Regions from separate parts of the Pseudomonas sp. D(2018) genome, predicted to be linked through region 1. Evidence: riboswitches for the same ligand, from Rfam matches in the RefSeq annotation. Region 1 holds a riboswitch; each other region holds the start of a gene.
The links. A riboswitch is a leader RNA that binds a small molecule or an ion and turns the genes downstream of it on or off. The one in region 1 is predicted to bind cobalamin.
Positions count from the first base shown of each region.

Region 2: it holds a riboswitch for cobalamin, as region 1 does, so the genes downstream of both, btuB (TonB-dependent vitamin B12 receptor) here and FFS60_RS19695 (TonB-dependent siderophore receptor) in region 1, are expected to answer to the same signal.
Region 3: it holds a riboswitch for cobalamin, as region 1 does, so the genes downstream of both, cobW (cobalamin biosynthesis protein CobW) here and FFS60_RS19695 (TonB-dependent siderophore receptor) in region 1, are expected to answer to the same signal.

Region 1 is NZ_SCOK01000034.1:753-7,595, forward strand. It holds gene FFS60_RS19680 (iron ABC transporter permease) at 1-312, opposite strand, end outside; gene FFS60_RS19685 (ABC transporter substrate-binding protein) at 309-1,268, opposite strand; gene FFS60_RS19690 (ABC transporter ATP-binding protein) at 1,265-2,035, opposite strand; gene FFS60_RS19695 (TonB-dependent siderophore receptor) at 2,035-4,152, opposite strand; cobalamin riboswitch at 4,262-4,469, opposite strand; gene FFS60_RS19700 (ferredoxin) at 4,698-5,405, opposite strand; gene FFS60_RS19705 (cobalt-precorrin-6A reductase) at 5,402-6,133, opposite strand; gene FFS60_RS19710 (cobalt-precorrin-5B (C(1))-methyltransferase) at 6,130-6,843, opposite strand, start outside.
Region 2 is NZ_SCOK01000001.1:259,907-266,749, forward strand. It holds gene cobO (cob(I)yrinic acid a,c-diamide adenosyltransferase) at 1-130, opposite strand, end outside; gene btuB (TonB-dependent vitamin B12 receptor) at 142-2,013, opposite strand; cobalamin riboswitch at 2,079-2,290, opposite strand; gene FFS60_RS01080 (hypothetical protein) at 2,337-2,657, opposite strand; gene FFS60_RS01085 (O-methyltransferase) at 2,663-3,313, opposite strand; gene FFS60_RS01090 (C40 family peptidase) at 3,321-3,848, opposite strand; gene FFS60_RS01095 (C40 family peptidase) at 3,992-4,618, opposite strand; gene FFS60_RS01100 (NAD-dependent deacylase) at 4,688-5,452, opposite strand; gene FFS60_RS01105 (DNA-3-methyladenine glycosylase I) at 5,495-6,166, opposite strand; gene ttcA (tRNA 2-thiocytidine(32) synthetase TtcA) at 6,256-6,843, opposite strand, start outside.
Region 3 is NZ_SCOK01000085.1:5,781-12,623, reverse strand. It holds gene FFS60_RS27545 (NAD-dependent epimerase/dehydratase family protein) at 1-644, opposite strand, end outside; gene FFS60_RS27540 (sugar nucleotide-binding protein) at 637-1,521, opposite strand; gene cobM (precorrin-4 C(11)-methyltransferase) at 1,634-2,389, opposite strand; gene FFS60_RS27530 (cobalamin biosynthesis protein) at 2,395-2,796, opposite strand; gene FFS60_RS27525 (CbtA family protein) at 2,793-3,503, opposite strand; gene FFS60_RS27520 (CbtB domain-containing protein) at 3,515-3,706, opposite strand; cobalamin riboswitch at 3,804-4,021, opposite strand; cobalamin riboswitch at 4,080-4,273, shown strand; gene cobW (cobalamin biosynthesis protein CobW) at 4,365-5,417, shown strand; gene cobN (cobaltochelatase subunit CobN) at 5,459-6,843, shown strand, end outside.

The DNA.
Region 1 (6,843 bases):
GTGCGGGTCGGCCAGCGGGTTGCGGGTAGCCGCCTGCAGCGCGCAACCGGCCAGCGCCAGCCCGGCGCCGACCAGCGCACCGAGCACTACCCGCGGCGCACGGATCAGCCAGACGATGCTGTCCTGCCCCGCCGTCCAGCTCGGCGCCTCCGGCACCAGGCCGAACACGCGCTGCGAGACGATGCCCAACACCTGTTCCGGCGCCAGACTCACCGCACCGAAAGCCAGGGAGGCGACGCAGGAGACCAGCAGCACCGCCAGCAGACCGAGCACCAGCAGGCGATAGCCGCTGGCGCTGCGTACCGGGTTCATGGCCGCAACCCGGGATGCAGGGCCGCCGCCAGGGTTTCGATGGCCGTGACGTTATCCACACTGGGCGTGACCTGCAGGTAGGGCAGCACCACGAAGCGCTTCTCGCGGATCGCACGCACCTGCTGCAGTGCCGGGTGGCTGAGGAGGAATTCGCGCTTCTGCTCGGCACTGACCACGCCGTAGTCGACGATCAGGATCACCTCCGGGTCGCGCTCCACCACCGTTTCCCAGTTCACCCGCGACCAGCTCGAAGCCAGATCGTCCATCAGGTTGCGTCCACCGGCCGCCTCGATCAGCGCCTGCGGCATGGCCAGGCGACCCGCCGTGAAGGGTCGGTCCTCACCGCTGTCATAGAGGAATACGCTCGGCGCCGGCACGTCTTTCGGCACGCGTTGACGCACCCGTTCCACCCGGCCACGCAGGTCGCTCACCAGCGCGTCGGCGCGCGGCTCCACATCGAAGATGCGCCCCAGGTTGAGCAGGTCGGCGTAGAGATCCTCGAGACGCGCGGCGTCACGCGGCATCACGTGGGCACAGGACTCGGTCAGCTCGTACACCGGAATGCCCAGCGGCGCGAGCGTGGCCGGCGTGACCTCGCCCCCCACGTGCATGCCGTAGTTCCAGCCGGCGAAGAACAGGTCGGCACCGGCATTCAGCAGGTTTTCCACCGAGGGGTAGCGCGGCGCCAGTTCCGGCAGGCCGGTCAGTTGCGCGCGGAAATCCTCATCCAGGGTCTTCCAGCCGCTGATGCCGCTGTAGCCCGCCATGTTCGGGCGCAGGCCGAGGGCGAGCAGCATGCCGGTCAGGTTGACGTCCTGGCTGACGGCGCGCTGCGGCGCACGCTCGAAACGCACTTCACGCTGGCAACTGGTGATGGTGACCGGGTAGTGCCCGGCCTGGGTGAAAGTGGCGACGAACAGCAGGCTTGCGCCCAGGGACATGAGAAATGGCTTCATCGGGTGATCCAGGTAATCCGTGGGTGACCGGCAACGGGATGGAGGTCCACCAGCGCCTCGGTGCCGAACACCTGCAGCAGCAGGTCTTCTGTCAGCACGTCGGCCGGTGCGCCGCTGGCCACCAGGCGGCCGCCGTCGAGCACATGGAGGCGGTCGCAGAAAGCGGCGGCCAGGTTGAGGTCGTGGAAGCTGGCGAGAACACCCAGCCCCAGGCTGCGGAGCTGGCGCAGCAGGTCCAGTTGGTAGCGCGGGTCCAGGTGGTTGGTGGGCTCGTCGAGGATCAGGACCTGCGGTTGCTGCACCAGGGCGCGGGCCAACAGCACGCGCTGCTTCTCGCCGCCGGACAGGTTTTCGAAGGGCTGGATGCGGCGCTCCACCAACCCCACACGCGCCAGCGCCTCATCCACCAGGCGCTGGTCTTCTTCGCTGTCACCGTCCAGCAACCCCTTGTGCGGCATGCGTCCCATGGCGACCACCTCGGCCACGCTGAGGCCGAAGTCCTGGGGAAACTCCTGCAGGACCACGGCGATGCGCTGGGCGCTCCAGCGTGGTGATTGCCGCCAGAGGTTGGCGCCCTCCAGCTCGACGCGGCCCTGCTGGGGGCGATGGAAGCGATAGGCGCAACGCAGCAGGCTGGTCTTGCCGCTGCCGTTGGGGCCGATGAGCCCGACGAATTCGCCCTCCCCCACCGCCATCTCGACGCCTTCCAGCAAGGACTGGCCCGGGCTCGGAGCCCAGGCCAGGTCGTGCAGCGAAAGGCGCGCCATCAGAACGTGATGTCCGTGGTGACGAAGAACGAGCGCGGCTCGCCGAGGAACCACTGCTGGCCGCTGTTGGTCTGGCTCACCGCGTACTGGCGGTCGAACAGGTTGTTCAGCTCCAGGCCCAGGGTCAGCTGGGGCGTGGCGCGCCAGCTCAGGTTGGCGTCTGCCACGGTGTAGCCGGGCACCTCGATCTGGTTGGCGGTGTCGGCGTAGCGGTCATCCACGTAGCGCAGGCCGGCGCCCGCGCGAACATTGCCGGGCAGCGCCTTGTTCACCCAAAGGTTGGCGGTGCGACGCGGCACGTCCACCGGGCGATTGCCGGCGCGGGAAACGCCGCCCTGATAGAACTCGTCGTATTCGGCGCGTACCACCGAGGCGTTGGCCGACACCTGCCAGCCTCGGGCCAGGCTCAGCTCCAGGCTGGCTTCGATGCCGTCGGCGGATTGCTGGCCGATCTGCTCGGCGACACGGGTCACCGGGTCGGTGGTCAGCAGCTTCTCCTTGACGATGTGGTAGCCGGCCACCGTCCACTGCCCGCGCCCTTCCCAGAACTGCTGCTTGAAGCCGAGCTCGGTCTGACGGGCCTCGGTGAGGTCCATCTGCTGTTGGGTCGGGTTGAGGCTGATGAGGTTGTTCACCCCGTCCTTGCTGGTGCCGTACTGGCCGTAGAGCGAGGCATTCGGCGTCAGTGCGTAGACCAGGCCCGCGCGCCAGTTGCCGCCGGAAAGGCTGCGGTCGCTGCGGGTGCCGGCGCGCAGATCGTCACGGTCGATGTGCACCTGGTCGCGGCGCGCACCGGTGATCAGGGACCAGCGCTCGCTGAGCTGCAGCTGATTCTCGGCGAACAGGGCGAAGGTGCGGGTCTGGCTGCGCGAGTGCGGGCGGTACGCGGACGCGCTCTGGTAATAGCCAGGCGCCGGGTTCCAGGGGTCGATGTAGTCGCCGCCGATATCGTTGTAGGGCGAGTTGTTGGTCAGGTCGAAGCGGATGCGGTTGACCTCGGTGCCCACCAGGGTGCGGCTGGCCAGACCCAACAGCGAATGATCGAAGGTGAAGGTCTGGCGATCGCCGATCTGCTGCTGATGGTGCTTGATGCGCAGGTAGTCGCTGCGCAGCATGTCCTCGCGGCTGTCGTCCCAGGTGTAGGCCTCGGCATTGCGCCAGTAGCGCCGCGACTTCAGGTAGTAGAGCTGGTTGCTGGCGCTGACCTGGTCGGAGAGGGTCCAGTCGGTGGTCAGGCGGGTCCACTGGTCGTTGTAGTGCTGCTCGGCATTGCGCAGGTTGTAGTTCTTCTCCCGCAGGCTCTCGCGGTAGCGGCCGTTGATCAGCGGGGTGCCGAAGTAGCTGCCGGGCTCCAGGTCGCCCTGGTCATGGGCCAGGGTAAAGGCCAGGTCGTCGCTGGCCTGCCAGCGCAGGGCGGCACCCAAGCTCAGGCTCCGGGCATCGCCCCGGTCCACCCAGCCCTGGGTCGCCTGGCGGTTGACGGTGGCGCGGTAGCTCAGGCTGTCGCTGAGGGAGCCGCCGCTGTCCAGGGCGAACTGGCTGCGATCGTAGGAGCCGTAGCCCAGGCGCACCTGGTTGCGGATTTCGCCCTCGAAGGGCGTCTTCGACAGGTAGTTGATCACCGCCCCGGTAGCGCCTTCGCCATAGAGACTGGAGGCCGGACCGCGCAACACCTCGATGCCCTCCAGTTGCCAGGGATCGGTGGGGAACGTGGTGGTGCCCATGCCGGTGTAGAGGCGGATGCCGTCGAACAGTTGCATCACCGAGGCATGCCCGGTGAAGCCCCGCGCCGAGAGGCCGGTGCCACCATCGCCGGGGGTGCCGATGAAGCTGAGGCCGGGGGTGCGGGTCACGGCGTCCTGGGCGCTGCGGGCATTGCGCTCGCGCAGGGTGTCGCCGCTGAGGGAGGTGGTGCTGGCCGGGGTTTCCAACGCGGAGAGGCCGAGCCGCGAAGCGGTTGACTGGGACTTGTGCAGATCGGTTTCGGCAGGTTCCAGGACCTGGCCATCGACCTGGGTGGCCGGCAGGCTCAGGGCCGGGGATTCAGCGAAGGCCGAGGATGTCGCCAGCAGGCCGGCGAGGACGAACAGGGATGAAGACTGGGGATAGCGCGCCATGGGAATTCCAATTCAGGGTGCAAGGCACGGCAATCCCGATGGAACGCGCAAAAGCAGACGCGGGCGCGCAGGCACCCACGGTCAGCGTCAACGCCCGCCCACCGCGGGTTGCCAAACGAATGCCTCAGGCCGGTCTCCGGGCTTGTGAGGGTCATGAAAACCTCGCCTTCCCATGCTGTGCAGCACAGTGGCCTGTTGAGGGTTTCGCTCACTTACCGTTGCGGGGGCAGCGCCGGACTGGTTCCTCTCGGAACGCACCGGCTTCCCGTTTAACCTCACGCGCGGCGGCGTGAGACACCTGAAGCGGCGCGGATAGGAACATTCGTGGGTGGGGGAGTCAAGCTCAGCCCCGGCGAGAAACCCGCAATAATCCCGGTGCGCAAACTGGATAGTCGGGCGGCTCCCAGTCTCCTGGGGCGCAATGGAGCCATTCGCTCAGAACATCCGAAGGTGATCGCTGAACACGCCAATCTCAGCGATGTGAGGTTGCAGGCGGCAACGTTCAATGCCCCTTACCAGGTTCGCCGGGACACTTCCCGGCGCCCCTACGTCTTAATCAGCAAATCCGGTACTTGGCGCTCTTCCACGATCCGCTCCTGCACCCAGCGCAGGACCTCTTCCTCGTCGCGCATCCGGTACCACTCCCCGTCGGGATAGAGGCTGGCGGTAGGGCCGAGGTCGCAGGGGAACTGGCACTGGGTACGGGTGATGTGCACGCCGCCTTCACACTCCAGCTTGCCCGTGGCCTTGAGGGTTTCGCGCAGCTTCTTCCACAACGGCAACGCACCACGGCGGGTGCAGCGGGGGCCGTTGCACAGCAGCAGGCGGCGGGCATGGGGCGGAATGCAGGACCAGGCGTGGCTGGCGGGAATCGCCGGCACACTCGCGCACTCCAGGTGCAGTTCGGCACGCCCGGCCAGTGCACAAGCGGCGCCGGCCGGATCGCTGTCGAACTGGCCGAGGAGGCTGGCGACGAAGAGGTGCTCCGGAGCGCCCAGAACCGCCAGTTCGCTGCGCAGCCAGTCCAGATGCTGGGCGGACGATTGCGGGTCGAGGTCGATCACCAGCAATGGGCGGGGACTGGCCTGCACCGTCTGCCAGAGCCCGTCATGACCGGCTGAGGTGTCGACGATATCGGCCAGCGCCTCCTCGCCACGCAGGGCGATGAGCTGGCGACGGAAGAGTTCGGCGAAAGAGCCTTCGGCAAGGTCCGGCCCGGCGAACAGCACGCGGGCGTAAGGTGTTGCGGTCATGGGGTGTCCAGATGGATGGCGAGGGCCTGCCAGAGGCCTTCGACGGAATCGAATTCACGGGCCACGGGCGGCAGCTCCGGGCGCTTGAGGATCAGTATCGGCAGCCCCAGCTCGCGGGCCACTTGCAGCTTGGGTTCGGTGGACTGGCTGCCGCTGTTCTTGCTGATCAGCACGTCGCTGTGCAGCCGCGCGAACAACTCACGCTCGCCGTCCAGATCGAAGGGGCCACGGGCGCCGATCACCTCAAAGCGTTCACCCGCCGGCTGCCCCTGCAGGCAGCGCACGGTCCAGTGCTGCTGCGGCGGGATCTCGTGCAGGTGCTCCAAAGGTTCGCGGCCGAGGGTGAAGAAGGGGCGACGGAAACGCTTCAGGGCTTCGATCAGCTCGGCCCAATCGGCCACCTCTTGCCAGTCGTCATCCGGGCTTGCCTGCCAACCGGCGCGACGCAAGGCCCAGCAGGAAATGCCCGCCTGTTCGGCCGCCGTCGCGGCGTTCCGGCTCATCTGTGCGGCGTAGGGATGGGTGGCATCGACCAGCAGATCGATGCCCTCCTCCGCGATGAAATGCGCCAGTCCCTCGGCGCCGCCATAGCCCCCCACGCGTACCTGGCAGGCCAGGTCATCCGGCACCTTGCCAAGGCCCTTGAGGCTGTAGACATGTTCGGGGCCGAGGCGGCGCGCCAGCGCCAGGGCTTCGCTGACGCCGCCCAGCAGGAGGATGCGTTTCATCGTTGCTCCACAGCCTCGCCGACGATATTGCCCTGGCGATCGATGGCGAAGACTTCCAGCGCCACGCTGGCCGGCACCGTCTTGCGGGCGAAGGCCAGGGCGTGGGCGCAGACCATATTGCCCAGGGGAATGCCGGCGTCATGGGCCATGACCAGCGCCAGCTGGCTGGTATTGGCACCGCGCATGGCCGCCTGCAATTCGGCGCTTGCGCCCAGTTCGGCAGCCCACTGCGCCAACAGCGGCAGGTCGATGCTGGAGTTGCGGCTGTGCAGGTCCATATGGCCGGCGGCGAGTTTGCTGATCTTGCCGAAGCCGCCGCACAGGCTGAGTTTTTCCACGGGTGCCTTGCGCAGGTGCTTGAGCACGGCACCGGCAAAGTCGCCCATCTCGATCAGCGCGGTGTCGTCCATGTGGTAGCGACGACGCATGGCGTCTTCGCTGGCGTTGCCGGTGCAGGCCGCCAGGTGGGTGAAGCCGTTGGCGCGGGCGACATCGATGCCCTGATGGATCGATGCGATATAGGCCGAACAGGAGAACGGTCGGACGATTCCGGTGGTGCCCAGGATGGAAAGGCCGCCGAGAATGCCGAGGCGCGGGTTCATGGTTTTCAGCGCCAGCGCCTCGCCGCCCTCGACGCAGATCGTCACCTCGAAGCCGCCGGCAAACCCGTGGTCGCCAGCGAGTCGAGTGAGGTGCTCAATCATCATCTG
Region 2 (6,843 bases), on a different contig from region 1:
TGCCGTTGCCGGTATGAACCAGCAGCAGGCCGTATTCGTCCTGGGCCTGGGCGATCTTCTCGTCGACCACGGCCTTCTTGCGTTGCATGCGGGCCTTGTGGCGGACATCGCGATCTGCGGATTCGGTCATGGGTGATCCCCTCAAAGCGCTTGATAGCGAACGCTGAAAAACACTGCCTGCCCCGGCTGGTTGTAGTCCAGAGCGGTTTCATAGTCGGCGTCCAGCAGGTTGGTCACTTTGGCCTGCAGGCGCCACTCCTCGGTCAGCCAGTACTCGCCGCGCAGGTCGACGGTAGCGTAGCCGGCCACGCGTTCGCGGTTGGCCAGGTCGTTGTAGCTGCGACCCTCGGCATGCAGCGTGGCGCCGATGCCGAAGCGGCCGAAGCGGCGGTCCAGGTCCAGATTGAACACCTCGCGCGCACGACGCGGCAGATCGTTGCCCGAATTGGCGCCGGACTCGCGATTCTGCGGATCGAGGAAGGTGGCGTTGGCGTTCCAGTCCCAGCCCAGCCACTGGCTACCGAGGACCAGCTCCAGGCCGTCGATGCGCGCCTTGCCGATGTTGTTGGGGCCGCCATAGAGGCCGAGGGTGGAGTCGTAGGCGATCAGGTCGTCCACATGGGTACGGTAGGCGTTGATCGACCAGCGGCCCCAGTCGTGTTGACCGGCAAGGCCAGCTTCGAAGCTTTCCGAGGTTTCCGCGTCCAGGTCGGGGTTGCCGTAGCCCGGGTAGTACAGCTCGTTGAAGCTGGGCGCCTTGAAGGCGGTGCCGTAGCTCAGGCTGAAGCGCACGGCGTCGGTCAGGGCGTAGCCCCAGGCGGCATTGCCGGTGTCGTGGGTGCCGAACTGCTCGTTGTCGTCGCGACGCAGACTGAGTTGCCAGTCCTGGCGGCCGTACTCACCCAGGTACTGGGCGAACCAGCCCTTGTTCAGGCGGGAATCTTTCTCGAAGGCCGTGGAGCTGCTGACCCGGTCACGCTGCCAGTCGTAGCCGAGGGTCAGTACATGCCCTTCGGCCAGGGTAAGGTCGTTGAGCCAGGAGGCGCTGTCCCGCTTGGAATCGAAGCGCGCATCGAACACGCCGTCGGTCCAACTGGTGGATTTGTCTTCGCTACGGCCGGCCTGCAGGGTCACATCCCAGATTTCGACCGGACTGAAGCGCGCACGACCACCCAACAGTTCCTGGCGGTTGTCGGCATTAGCGTTGTGGCCGCCCAGCGGGTGGAAGAAGCCGAACTGGTCGATGTCGTCGTAGTCGTTGTGCGCCTTGGCGCGCATCAGCGTGCCGTCCAGTTCCAGACCATTCTCGAACCGGTAACCGGCGCGCAGGCTGCCGGAAAGGTTGCGGTAGCCGTCGGCATCGGGCTCGTAGTAATCACTGCCCAGGCGCCGGGAATTGATGCCGTCGGTGTCCTGGCTGCTAACGCCGAGGCTGTACCAGGCTTTGCCATCGCCACCGGACACGCCAGCGCTGCCTTCATAACTGTCGTGAGTGCCGTAGCCTGCGGAGAACCAAGGCTTGGCCCCTTCCTTGCCACCTTTGCGGGTGAATATCTGGATCACGCCGCCAATGGCTTCGGAGCCATAAAGGCTGGAGCGCGGCCCACGGACGACCTCGATGCGTTCGATCAGCTCGACAGGCAGGTCCTGGAAGGCCGTCAGCCCGGCGCTCACCGAGCCGACCTTGACGCCATCGATCAGCACCAACACGTGATCGGACTCTGTGCCGCGCATGAACAGCGTGGTGTTCTTGCCCGGCCCACCGTTATTGCTGAGGGTGACGCCCGGCACCTTGCGCAGCAGGTCGGGGACGGACTGTGCCTGGCTGCGCTCGATCTCTTCGCGGTCGATCACGGTGGTGGCAGCAAGACTGGCGCGCACCGGCTGCTCGCTGCGGGTGGCGGTGACGACCTGCTCATCCAGCGTCAGGGGCGCTGCGGCCAGGAAAGGGGAAACGGACGTACCGCCGAGCAGCGCAAGCGCCGCCGGCCTGATGAAAGGCTTGCGAATCAAGGTTGGATCTCCGTCGTGCCACCCGCGCGACATCTGTAGGGGGTACTGCATGCGGAAGGCTCCGCGATGCCCAGGTTGCGACAGGCCGGTCTCCGGGCTTGCGAGTGGAGCTGAGCTCCTGTGCCGCGCCTTCCCATGCGTTAGCACAGTGGCCGATTGCGACTTCTACTCGCCTACCGTTGCGGGGGCAGCGCCGGATTCTTCATCGGAATGGACCGGCTTCCCTGTTTCACCCCGTAGTTCAGAACCACGGGGCACCTGAGGCAGCGGCGAAGGTTAGAGGGTGCGCGGGGTAGCGTCAAATGCTAGCGGACACGTGCCATTCAGTGCCTCGGATTGAAGCCGGCGGGTTTGCCCGCCAGCCAGTCGACGAAGGTGCGCAGGCGCTCGTCACCCAACAGGGCCTCCCGGCTGTTGTAGTTCAGGGCCAGCTCCTTTTCGCTGAACAGCTTGTGGATCTGGTTGTGGCAGGGCCTGCACACCCAGAGGGTGGCGGTGATGCGCTCGTTTTTCGCGTAGCGCTTCTGCACGTAGGGCTTGTCGTGCAGGGCCTTGGGAATCAGGTGATGACGGGTGAGCGCGGCAGGCCGGCCACACAACTCGCAGGCATCGGGCTGGGGCGGCAGGCGTATCGGTTCGGGCATACCCGTCAGCGCTTGCGGCAGAGCGTCAGGCCATCGCCCACGGGCAGCAGCGACAGGTCGATGCGCTCATCAGTCTTCAGGGTCAGATTCAGGGCCTGAATGGCGCGGGTGTCGGCGCTGTCCGGCTCGGCTTCCAGCACGCGACCGCTCCAGAGCACGTTATCGAAAAGGATCATCCCGCCCTGGCGCACCAGGCGCAGGGCCTCTTCCAGGTAGGCCGGATAGTTGGCCTTGTCGGCGTCGATGAAAATCAGGTCGAGGCTGTCATCTTCCAGGCTCGCCAGGGTATCCAGTGCCGGCGCCAGGCGCAGCTCGATGCGTTCGGCCAGCCCCGCCTCCTGCCAATAGCGACGGGCGATGGCGTTGTAGTCGCCGGGCAGGTCACAGCAGATCATCCGGCCGTCAGCCGGCAGTTCCGCCGCCATGCACAGGGCACTGTAACCGGTGAAGGTGCCCACTTCGAGAATGCGACGAGCGCCGGTGAGTTTGACCAGCAAGGCCATGAACTGGCCCTGCTCCGGGGCGATCTGCCAGCGCGCCATGGGCATGACGGCGGTTTCGGCGCGCAGCCGCTGCAACAGCGGCGTGTCCCGTAGCGAAACATCGAGGAGATAGCCGTAGAGGGCGTCGTCGAGGTTCAGCGTGCGGTTGGTCATGACAACCTCAGTGGGATTGGGCCAGGCGTGGATCGAAGATTACGCGCTTGGCGCTGAGATAGCTGCGTTGCCAATAGCTGTTCGACAGGCTGTCCAGACGCACCGTTCCGCCGGTGCGCGGCGCGTGGACGAAACGCCCCTCGCCTACATAGATACCGGCATGGCTGACCTGCCCGCCGCCATTGGTGGCGAAGAACACCAGGTCGCCGCTTTGCAGGGCATTGAGGCTGATGCTGGGTGTACGCATGGAGATCAGTTCGCGCGTCGAGCGCGGCAGGGCGATACCCGCGGCGTCACGGTAGACGTAGCCGATCAGGCCACTGCAGTCGAACCCGCTGTCAGGGGTGTTGCCGCCCCAGCGATAGGGCGTGCCCACCAGGCCCAGGGCACGGAACAACACGTCTTCGGCTACGGGCGAGAACGAGTGGGCAGGGCTGGTGACAGCGGGAGGGGAATAAGGCGGCGGTGACTTGCCCGCACAAGCGGTGAGCAGCGCAGCCAGGGTGATGATGGCGAGGCGGTTCAGTGCGAGCATGGCAAGTCAGTCCTGACTTGAGGAATGCACGCTAATTTGCTGATCTCACAATGATATTGCAAGCGAAAGCTGCACGACTGGGCAGAAAAAAGCCGAGGCGGCCACTTGGGGCCGCCTCGGCTTGTCGTCTCGCGCCGGCTGGATCAGCGATGCAGCAGGTGGCGAGTCGGGGTATTCATGGCCAGGACGCGCTTGGCTTCCATGTAGCTGGCCTTCCAGTAGCGGTCGTCGAGGCTGTCGACGCGCACACCACCGCTGCGGCTGCTGCTGGAGTGGATGAAGCGATCATCGCCGATATAGATGCCGGCGTGACTGACGCGGCCGCGGCCACGATTGTTGAAGAACACGATGTCGCCGGGCTTCAGCTCGCTACGAGCGATCACCGGAGCATCCAGGTTGATCATTTCGCGAGTGGAACGCGGCAGCTGGATACCAGCCTCTTCCTTGAACAGGTAACCGACGAAACCGCTGCAATCGAAGCCGGTCTTCATGGAACGGCCACCGAAGCGATACGGAGTACCCACCAGCTCGAAACCACGCTCCAGCAGGCCATCGGCCAGGGACGGCATCTGGTAGGGCTCATCGTCGGTGAGGTTGGCAAGATCCAGGGCGGTGGGCCCACGATCCGCCAGCAGCGAATCGGGTGCGCCGTCGGCTACGGGAGCCTGGGCCTGGGCCTGGGATTGCGGTTGCTGCTGCACATTGCCTGCGCAAGCGGCGAGAAACAGAGCGAAGGTGAGAGGCACGAGGGGTGCGAAGCGCTTCAGCATGGGCACGACCGTGTCGAATGGTTTCTGATGAAGGCGCGACTATGCCCGCTATCAAATCCATTTGCAAATTTAATCGCCCGAAATGTGACTCAGCAGTCCTTGCAAAACATCTAAGGCCTTTCCTCTGAGGTGAACATCGACGACGGGGCTGAGGTCGGTGAGCGCCGGATTGATTTCCACGGTGAAACCGCCTGCTTGGCGGGTGCGGATGACGGGCTCGATGATGTAAGGAAAGCTCGCCGTGGTTCCCACCGAGATCACCGCATCGAATCCCTTGCGTAGCTCGGCGTAGAGGCTGTCGATGGCCTGCTCTGGGAGCATTTCTTCGAACAGCACCACGGGTGGGCGGAGAATACCACCACATTCATGGCATTTGGGAGGCATTTCTCCTGCCAGATGTCGGGCAAGGTCAGAACTTTCCGCCCCGCAGGACTGGCAGTAGAGCGGCGACAAGTCGCCATGGATCTCGATCAGCCGCTCCGGCGGCGAGCCCGCCTGGCGGTGGTAGCCATCGATGTTCTGGGTCAGCACCCAACATTCGGGCTTGAGCCGCTGCAGCTGGGCGATTGCTTCATGACCGGCGTTCGGCCGGGCGCCCAGACAGGCGCGGCCGAGTTGGGCGAGGTACTTCCAGCAGAGCGTCGGGTTGCGCCGCAGCATCGGCCCGGAGAGTGCCTCTTCTATAGGCAACCCCTCCTCCGTCACGCCGTTGTAGAGCCCACCCAATCCGCGATAGGTGGGCAACCCCGAATCAGCCGACAGCCCGGCCCCGGTGATGACCAGGATTCGCTCGGCCGCCTTGATGGCTGATGCCACGCGCTGGATATCCGACATGCTCCCCTCCTCTGCCGGCCGGCGCCGAGCGCCCGTCGCGGCTCAGTGATTGACGGTATGGGCCAGCATCACGGACAGCTGGCACAGCGGGCGGCCGCTTTCGGCATGCCACTGGTTGAAGGCCGCCTGGACCTGGGCCAGATCTTTCTGGCTGGTGGGCGCCTTGTCGATAATGTCCTGGGCCTTGAGGGCCGCAACCATGTCATCGGTCGGAATGAAGGTGTCCTTGCCGACCATGCGCAGGAAGCGCGGCGCCGACAACCCGCCCAACTGGTTGCCATGCTTGGCCAGGTACTTCCACAGGCCGACGATGTCGGTCACCGGCCAGTCGGCGATCAGCGCGCCGAAGCTGCCTTTCTCCCGGGCCACGTCCAGCACGAACTGCGCATTGCGCGGCACACTCTTGAGCTTGCCCAGGTGGCGGATCAGTCGCGCGTCCTGCATTAGACGCTCCAGATGCTCGGCGCCCATCAGCACCACTTTCTCCGGGTCGAAGCCGAAGAACACCTCTTCGAAGGCGGGCCACTTGGCGTCCACCAGGCTGTGCTTGAGGCCTGCACGGAATACCCGCAAGGCCATCAGCGACAGATAACGGTCGTCACTCAGTGCGCGCAGCTCGGCTTCGCTGCGCGGTTGCGGCAGACGTGCTTCCAGGGCCTCGGCGGAGCCGAAGCGGTTCAGGCAGTACTCGTGGAGCCAACGGTAGTCGCGCATGCAGTGTCCTTTCGATGCGGAAACGATTCCCTTTAGGAGCCAGCTTGCTGGCGAGCCTTCGCGAGCAAGCTCACTCCTACAAGGGCAGGTCAGATATTGACCACGTCGAGGGTACGCGGCGCCGCGGTTTCGTCGATGCGCAGGTTGGCGAAGTCGAACAGGTTGCGGTCGGCCAGCTGCGAGGGCACCACGTTCTGCAGGGCGCGGAACATGATCTCGGTACGGCCCGGGGACTTGCGCTCCCAGTCGTTGAGCATTTCCTTGACCACCTGGCGCTGCAGGTTTTCCTGGGAGCCGCAGAGGTTGCACGGGATGATCGGGAACTCCTTGAGGATGGAGTACGCCTCGATGTCGGCCTCGTTGCAGTAGGCCAGCGGACGAATCACCACGTTGCGGCCGTCGTCGGCACGCAGCTTCGGGGGCATGGCCTTGAGGGTGCCGCCGTAGAACATGTTGAGGAAGAAGGTTTCCAGGATGTCGTCGCGGTGGTGACCCAGGGCCATCTTGGTCGCGCCGATTTCGTCGGCGAAGGTGTAGAGGGTGCCGCGGCGCAGGCGCGAGCAGAGCGAGCAAGTGGTCTTGCCTTCCGGGATCTTCTCCTTCACCACCGAGTAGGTGTCCTTCTCGATGATGTGGTACGGAACGCCAATGGATTCCAGATAGGCCGGCAGGACGTG
Region 3 (6,843 bases), on a different contig from region 1:
TCGCGGGTCTGCTCGCCATCGCCGAACACGGTGATCGGCAGCCCGGCCAGCGCGCGCTCGGTGAAGATGCTGATCACCCCGGAATAGGGTGAGGATGGGTCCTGGCGCGGACCGAAGATATTGAAGAAGCGGAATACCGCCGGTTCCAGCCCGTGCTGGCGGCGATAGAAATCCAGGTACTGCTCGCTGGCCAACTTGTCCACCGCGTAGGGTGTCAACGGCGCCTTGGGCGTGTCCTCATCAATCGCAGTGCCTTCGCCGTTCTGGCCATAGACCGCTGCGCTGGACGCGAAGATCACCCGCTTGACGCCGTGCTCGCGCATGGCCTCGCAGACATTCAGGGTGCCAATGAAATTGCTCTGGTGGGTCGCCACCGGATCGTCCACCGAGGCCTGCACCGACGCCACCGCCGCCAGATGCGCCACTGCCTTGCAGCCAGCCATGGCGCGAGTCAACAGGGCCGCGTCGGCCACATCGCCCTCGATCAGCTCCAGCTTTGGGTTGTCCAGTGCCAGGTTGGAACGTCTGCCGGTGGAGAGGTTGTCCAGCACGCGCACGGCATGGCCCTTGGCGAGCAGCGCATCGGCCAGGTGCGAGCCGATGAATCCGGCGCCTCCGGTAATGAGGATGGGGGAATCAGCCATGGCGGTAGTAACGATCCAGCAGGGTCGGCAGCGCAGCACGCCAGGCGCGCGGCTTGATGCCGAAGGTATGGAGGATTTTCTTGCAGGCCAGCACTGCGTTCTGCGGCTCGTCCGCCGCATCGGGACGGGCGGCGTGGGCCTGGGGCGTGATGTCCTGCACCGTCAGCGGATGCAGGTTGCGGGCCTCGCTGAGCAGGGCCTGGCCCAGTGCGAGAGGCGTGGTCGCTTCGTGGCCACCGTAGTGATAGGTGCCCCAGAGCGGCGCGGCGCAGTCCAGCTGTTTGATCACGGCCAGCAACACCCGCGCAGCATCGTCAACCGGGGTCGGGTTACCGCGGCGGTCGTCGGCCAGGCAAATTTCTTCGGCCCGCTCTGCACGACTGAGGAAACGCCCCAGGGAACCCTCGCGGCTGTCGTCCAGCAACCAGCCGAAACGCAGCAGCACGTGTTTGGGGCAGACGGCACGGACACTCTGTTCCATACGCCAGATCGCCTGACCGCGCTCGCTGAGCGGGACGGTTTCATCCTTCTCGCTGTAGGCCGTGGCGCGGGAGCCGTCGAATACCCGGTAGCTGGAGGGCTGCAGCAGGACGATGCTGTGGTGCTGGCAGAGTTCGGCCAGACGTTCCACGCCTCGCTCCTGGGCGGCCAGGCGGAGGCCACTGACTTCGTCGGCCTGGAACCAGTCGAAGTAGTAGGCGAGGTTGACCACGGCGTCAGGCCGGGTGTCATCGAGCAGCTGGGTCAGGCTGGCGGCGTCCCAACCCTGTTCGGGCGGGCGCGGAGCGAGAAAACCTATGTCTTCCTCGGCACCCTGGCGAATCAGCGCCTGTCCGAGTGAATTGCCGCCACCCAACAGCATCAAGCGCATTCGCATAGAGAAAAAGGTCGCTTAAAGCCGGTTAGAGAGAGTGTGCGGGCCAATTGCCCGCCGCATAAGAGCCGCATTCTGCGGGTTTCACCGGCGTACGTCACTAGCCGCGTGGCGGCTACGCCTTGCCGGGTCGGTAGAGATGAGCGTGATCGGCCCGATAAAGGGAGGAATCGGCAAAGCCTTCGGCGGCCAGCACCTCGCCCACCAGGATCAGCGCCGTGCGGCGGAAATCCCGTGCCGTGACCTTGGGCAGGATGTCCCCCAGGGTGCCGGTGACCTGCTCCTGGTCCGGCCAGCTGGCGCGATGGATCACGGCAATGGGGCAGTCGGCGCCGTAGTGCGGCAGCAGTTCTTCGATTATTTTCGCCAGTTGGCTCACGCCCAGGTGAATGGCCATGGTCGCGCGGTGACGGGCCAGATCGCCTAGTTCTTCCCCTTCAGGCATGCGCGTCTTGCTGGCGTAACGGGTGAGGATCAGGGTCTGGGAAACCTCCGGCAGAGTCAGCTCGCAACCCAGCAGCGCGGCGCACGCGGCAGTCGCCGTTACCCCCGGCACCACTTCGAAGGGGATGTCCCGTTCGCGCAGGTGGCGAATCTGCTCGCCGATGGCGCCGTAGAGCGATGGATCACCCGAATGCACCCGCGCCACGTCCTGGCCCCTGGCATGGGCTTCGACCAGCAGCGTGACGATCTCATCCAGATGCAGTTCAGCGGTGTTTACCACCAACTCCGCGCGGTGCCCGGCCAGCACGGCCTCGGGCACCAGCGAACCGGCGTAGAGAATCACCGGACAGGCGCGGATCAGGCGCTGGCCCTTCACGGTAATGAGTTCTGGATCGCCGGGGCCGGCGCCGATGAAATAGACCGTCATGGCCGTCAAGCCTCGTGCAGGATGCAGGCCAGGGCGCAAGTAGCACCGGCGCTGCGACGTTTGTCGATGAGCAGGGCGGCGCGACCGCCGAACAGGACTTCGATCTGGACCAGGGCGGCGGCCTCCGCCACGCCCGCACTGCCGGCGACCTCCCGGACACGCTCGGAGGGCTGGCTCAGGCGCATGTCCTCCGCAACAAGGATATCCGCAGGCAGGAAATACAGCGGCAGCCGCAACCGCTCGGCCAGGGCGATCAGCCCCGGCTCCGCGGCCTTCGCCTCACTGCTGGCCAGCGCGGCCAGATCATCGAGTGAAGCGCCGGCTTCGGCAAGGCACTGCATCAGCAGGCCTTGCAATTCGTCCGTCGGGCAGCCGCGTCGGCAGCCCAGCCCAGCGACCAGCTTCAAGCAGACGGCGACGCGTGACGCTGGTACAGCCAGGCCGCGGCCCAGCCCAGCACGGCCCAGAACACCGCATTGGTGATCAGGGAAGCAGCGATGAACTCATGTTCCAGCGCTTCCGGCGCCAGGCTGGAGTGGGCTTCGGGCTGCGGCGCACCTACGACATGGGGGATCACCAGCAGTACGACGCCCAGCACGCGCAGAGCCCAATGGCGGCCGAAGGCAATGAGCGCCAGCCCCACGGCAGTGGAAGCGGCAGTGCCGACCCACCAGGTCTGACGATGGGCCAGATCAGCGGCGGCGGTGCCCGGCAGTTCCGGCGGCAAGCCAAGGGACGGTGCCAGGGCGAACGTGGCGAAACCACTCAGGCCCCAGAGCAGGCCCTGCCAGGCACGGGTCGGGCCACGCAGGCTGAACAGTCCGGCAAGAATCAAGGCGAAACCTACTGCGACCACCAGGTTGCTGCCACCCGTGGAGAGGGTGCGCTGCCAACCATCTTCCGGCGCCCAGGCTTCGGCGCTGTGTTCGTGGGTATGGGCCACGGCAGCTCCACCATGCTCATGGTCGTGCTCAACCTGAGCGACAGGTTCGGCGTTTTCATAGGTTTCCGCCTGGAGAATCAGCGGGGTGACCCACAGGCTCTGCAACAGGGTCAGCACCAGGGCTGCGATCAGACCAGCGAAACCGGCGGTCTGGGCGATGCGCTTGATCATCCGGGAATCACTCAATGGCAGGGGAAGGCGGCACTGTGGCGAGTGTCGTGAGCGGCGTTGTGCATGGCCTCGATATGCGAGAAGCCGGCGAAATACACCAGGGACAGGCCGATCAGGCTGGCACCGATGGCCAGCAGCAGGCGTTGGGCCAGGGTCGAGGAAGAAGCGGCGGAATGGGACAGGGTGCGGCTGGACATGGAGATTCCCTCTGCGTTGCTAACGATACCGGCAGAGGAACGCGCGCGAGGGAAGCGGGCGCAGGAGCACCCCGATTTCCGGCTTGCGCCCGCCCACCGCGGGTTGCCAAAAAGCTGATCAGGCCGGTCTCCGGGCTCACGACGCCAGCCTGTGGCTGGACGGGCATGCCTTCCCATGCCGTGTCGGCACAGTGGCGTACTTAACCCTACGATCGCTTACCGTTGCGGGGGCAGCGTCGGACTAGTCCGAAAATGGACGCACCGACTTCCCGTTTCACCTCGCGTACGGCGACGCAAGGCACCTGAAAAAACCGTGCTAGGACATCACGAGTCCGACCAAGCGTCAACTGCCGTGATTGACCGTCGCCCAGGCGCTGCGTAGCCTTCGCCCTTTCGAGGTTCTCCGGCTGTACGCCGGAGCTAAGAGGGAACGTGGTCAAGGCCACGGCTGCCCCCGCAACTGTGAACGCCCCCAGGCCTTTCGAAACGCCACTGCGCAAGCGGGAAGGCGAAGGTGCCGCGCCAAGCGCAGGGTCGTGAGCCAGGAGACCTGCCTCGACGACATTCCAGACAACCGGGCGGGGTGATCCGGTGGCGAATCCGTTGCGCGGGGCGAGCCCCGCTGCGTTCGTCATGCCCGCCGACCGACCACGCAGAGGCGCGCATGAAAACCCTGGCCAAACTCCCCGTCACCATCGTCACCGGCTTCCTCGGCTCCGGTAAGACCACCCTCCTGCGCCACATGCTGGACAACGCTGAAGGCCGCCGTATCGCGGTGATCGTCAACGAGTTCGGCGAGCTGGGCATCGACGGCGAGATCCTCAAGCAGTGCTCTATCGGCTGCACCGAAGAAGAGGCCGTTGGCCGCGTCTTCGAGCTGGCCAACGGCTGCCTGTGCTGCACCGTGCAGGAAGAGTTCTTCCCGGTCATGCGCGAATTGGTAGCGCGCCGTGGCGACCTTGACCAGATCCTCATCGAAACCTCCGGCCTCGCCCTGCCCAAGCCGCTGGTGCAAGCCTTCCAGTGGCCGGAAATCCGCAACGCCTGCACCGTCGACGCCGTCATCACCGTGGTCGACAGCCCGGCCGTGGCCGCTGGCACCTTCGCCGCCCACCCCGAGCAGGTGGACGAGCAGCGCAAGCAGGACCCGAACCTCGACCATGAATCCCCCCTGCACGAACTGTTCGAAGACCAGTTGGCCAGCGCCGACCTGGTGATCCTCAACAAGGCCGACCTGCTCGACGCCGAGGCCCTGGCCGCCGTGCGCGCCGAGGTGGCCGAGGAACTGCCACCTGCGGTGAAGATCGTCGAAGCCAGCGCCGGCAAGCTGCCGCTCAGCGTGCTGCTGGGCCTGAACGCCGAGGCGGAACTGCACATCGACAGCCGCCCCACCCACCATGACCACGAAGGTCATGAAGACCACGACCACGACGAGTTCGACTCCTTTCACGTCGACCTGCCGGAAGTGGAAGAAGCCGCCCTGATCAAAGCCCTCGGCCAACTGGTGGTGCGCCACGACATCCTGCGCATCAAGGGCTTCGCCGCCATCCCCGGCAAACCCATGCGCCTGCTGATCCAGGGCGTCGGCAAGCGTTTCGACAAGCACTTCGACCGCAAGTGGCTGACCGACGAAACCCGCAGCACCCGCCTGGTGGTGATCGGTCAGGAACTGGATCAGGCAGTGATTGCCAACGAGCTGCGCACGGCTCTCGTATGAAACGCATTCAAATCCCCTCTCCCAGAGGGAAAGGGGAGTAAATGCACCTCCTGCGCACCCAACCCGGCGGCTTCGTCCCGGACGACGGCATCGCCCACCTGGCCCAGACACCCGCCGAACTGGTGATCCTCTGCAGCGGCGACTCGCACCTGGCGCTGCTGGCCGAGGCCGCCCGCGAATTGCCCGACGACTACCCGAGCCTGCGCCTGGCCAACCCCATGCAGTTGCAGAACCACGCCTCGGTGGACCTCTACGTCGACGAGGTGCTGCAGCATGCCAAGGTCATCCTGATCTCCGTTCATGGCGGCGTGGGTTACTGGCGCTACGGCATCGAGCAACTGGTGGCCCTGGCCGAACGGGGAGCGAAGCTGATCCTGGTGCCGGGAGACGACCGTCCCGACCCGGAGCTGGCCAGCCTGTGCACCGTTCCCGCGGAAGACGCCGAGCGCCTCTGGCAGTACTTGCGCCAGGGCGGCCTGGACAACGCCCGGCAGTTGTTCAACTGCCTGGCCAACCGCTGGTTCGACCGTGATTGCCCCTGGAACGAGCCTCAGGCCCTGCCCCGTGTCGCCCTCTACCACCCGCGCTTACGCCCGGCGCGGCTGGAAGACTGGCAGGCCGACTGGCGCTCCGATCAGCCGGTCGCCGCGCTCCTTTTCTATCGCACCCACTTGCAGGCCGCGAACACGGCCTTTATCGACGCTTTCTGCGAGCGCCTCGCCGCCCAGGGGCTGAATCCCCTGCCCATCGCCGTCGCCAGCCTCAAGGAAGCGGAGTGCTTGGCGGCTGTGGAAAACTGGCTGGACGCCGCGGGCGCCGGGCTGATCATCAACACCACCGGCTTTGCCCAGTCGAACCCGGACGCCCCCAGCCTGCGCCCGTTCCGCCGCGACATTCCGGTGCTGCAGGCCATCTGTTCGCTGGACAACGAACCGCTCTGGCGTGACAACCCGCAGGGCCTGGGTCCGCGCGACCTGGCCATGCACATCGCGCTGCCGGAGCTGGACGGTCGCATCATCACCCGCCCCATCAGCTTCAAGGGCCTGGCCTGGCGCAGCGAGCGCAGCCAGAGCGACGTGGTCTGCTACCTGCCGCAGCGGGAACGCATGGACTTCGTCGCCGAACTGGGACGACGCTGGTGCGCGCTTTCGCGCAAGGCCAATGCCGACAAGCGCGTGGCGCTGATCCTCGCCAACTACCCTACCCGCGACGGCCGTATCGGCAACGGCGTGGGCCTGGACACCCCGGCTGCCGCGCTGAACATCCTTCGCGCCCTGGAGGCCGAAGGCTATCCATTGGCCGGCCTGCCGGAGAGTGGCACCGCGCTTATCCACAGCCTGCTCGGTGGTGTCAGCAACGACCTGGACAGCCTCGATGCGCGCCCCTGCGCCCAGAGCCTGGCCCTTTCCGACTACCTCGCCTGCTT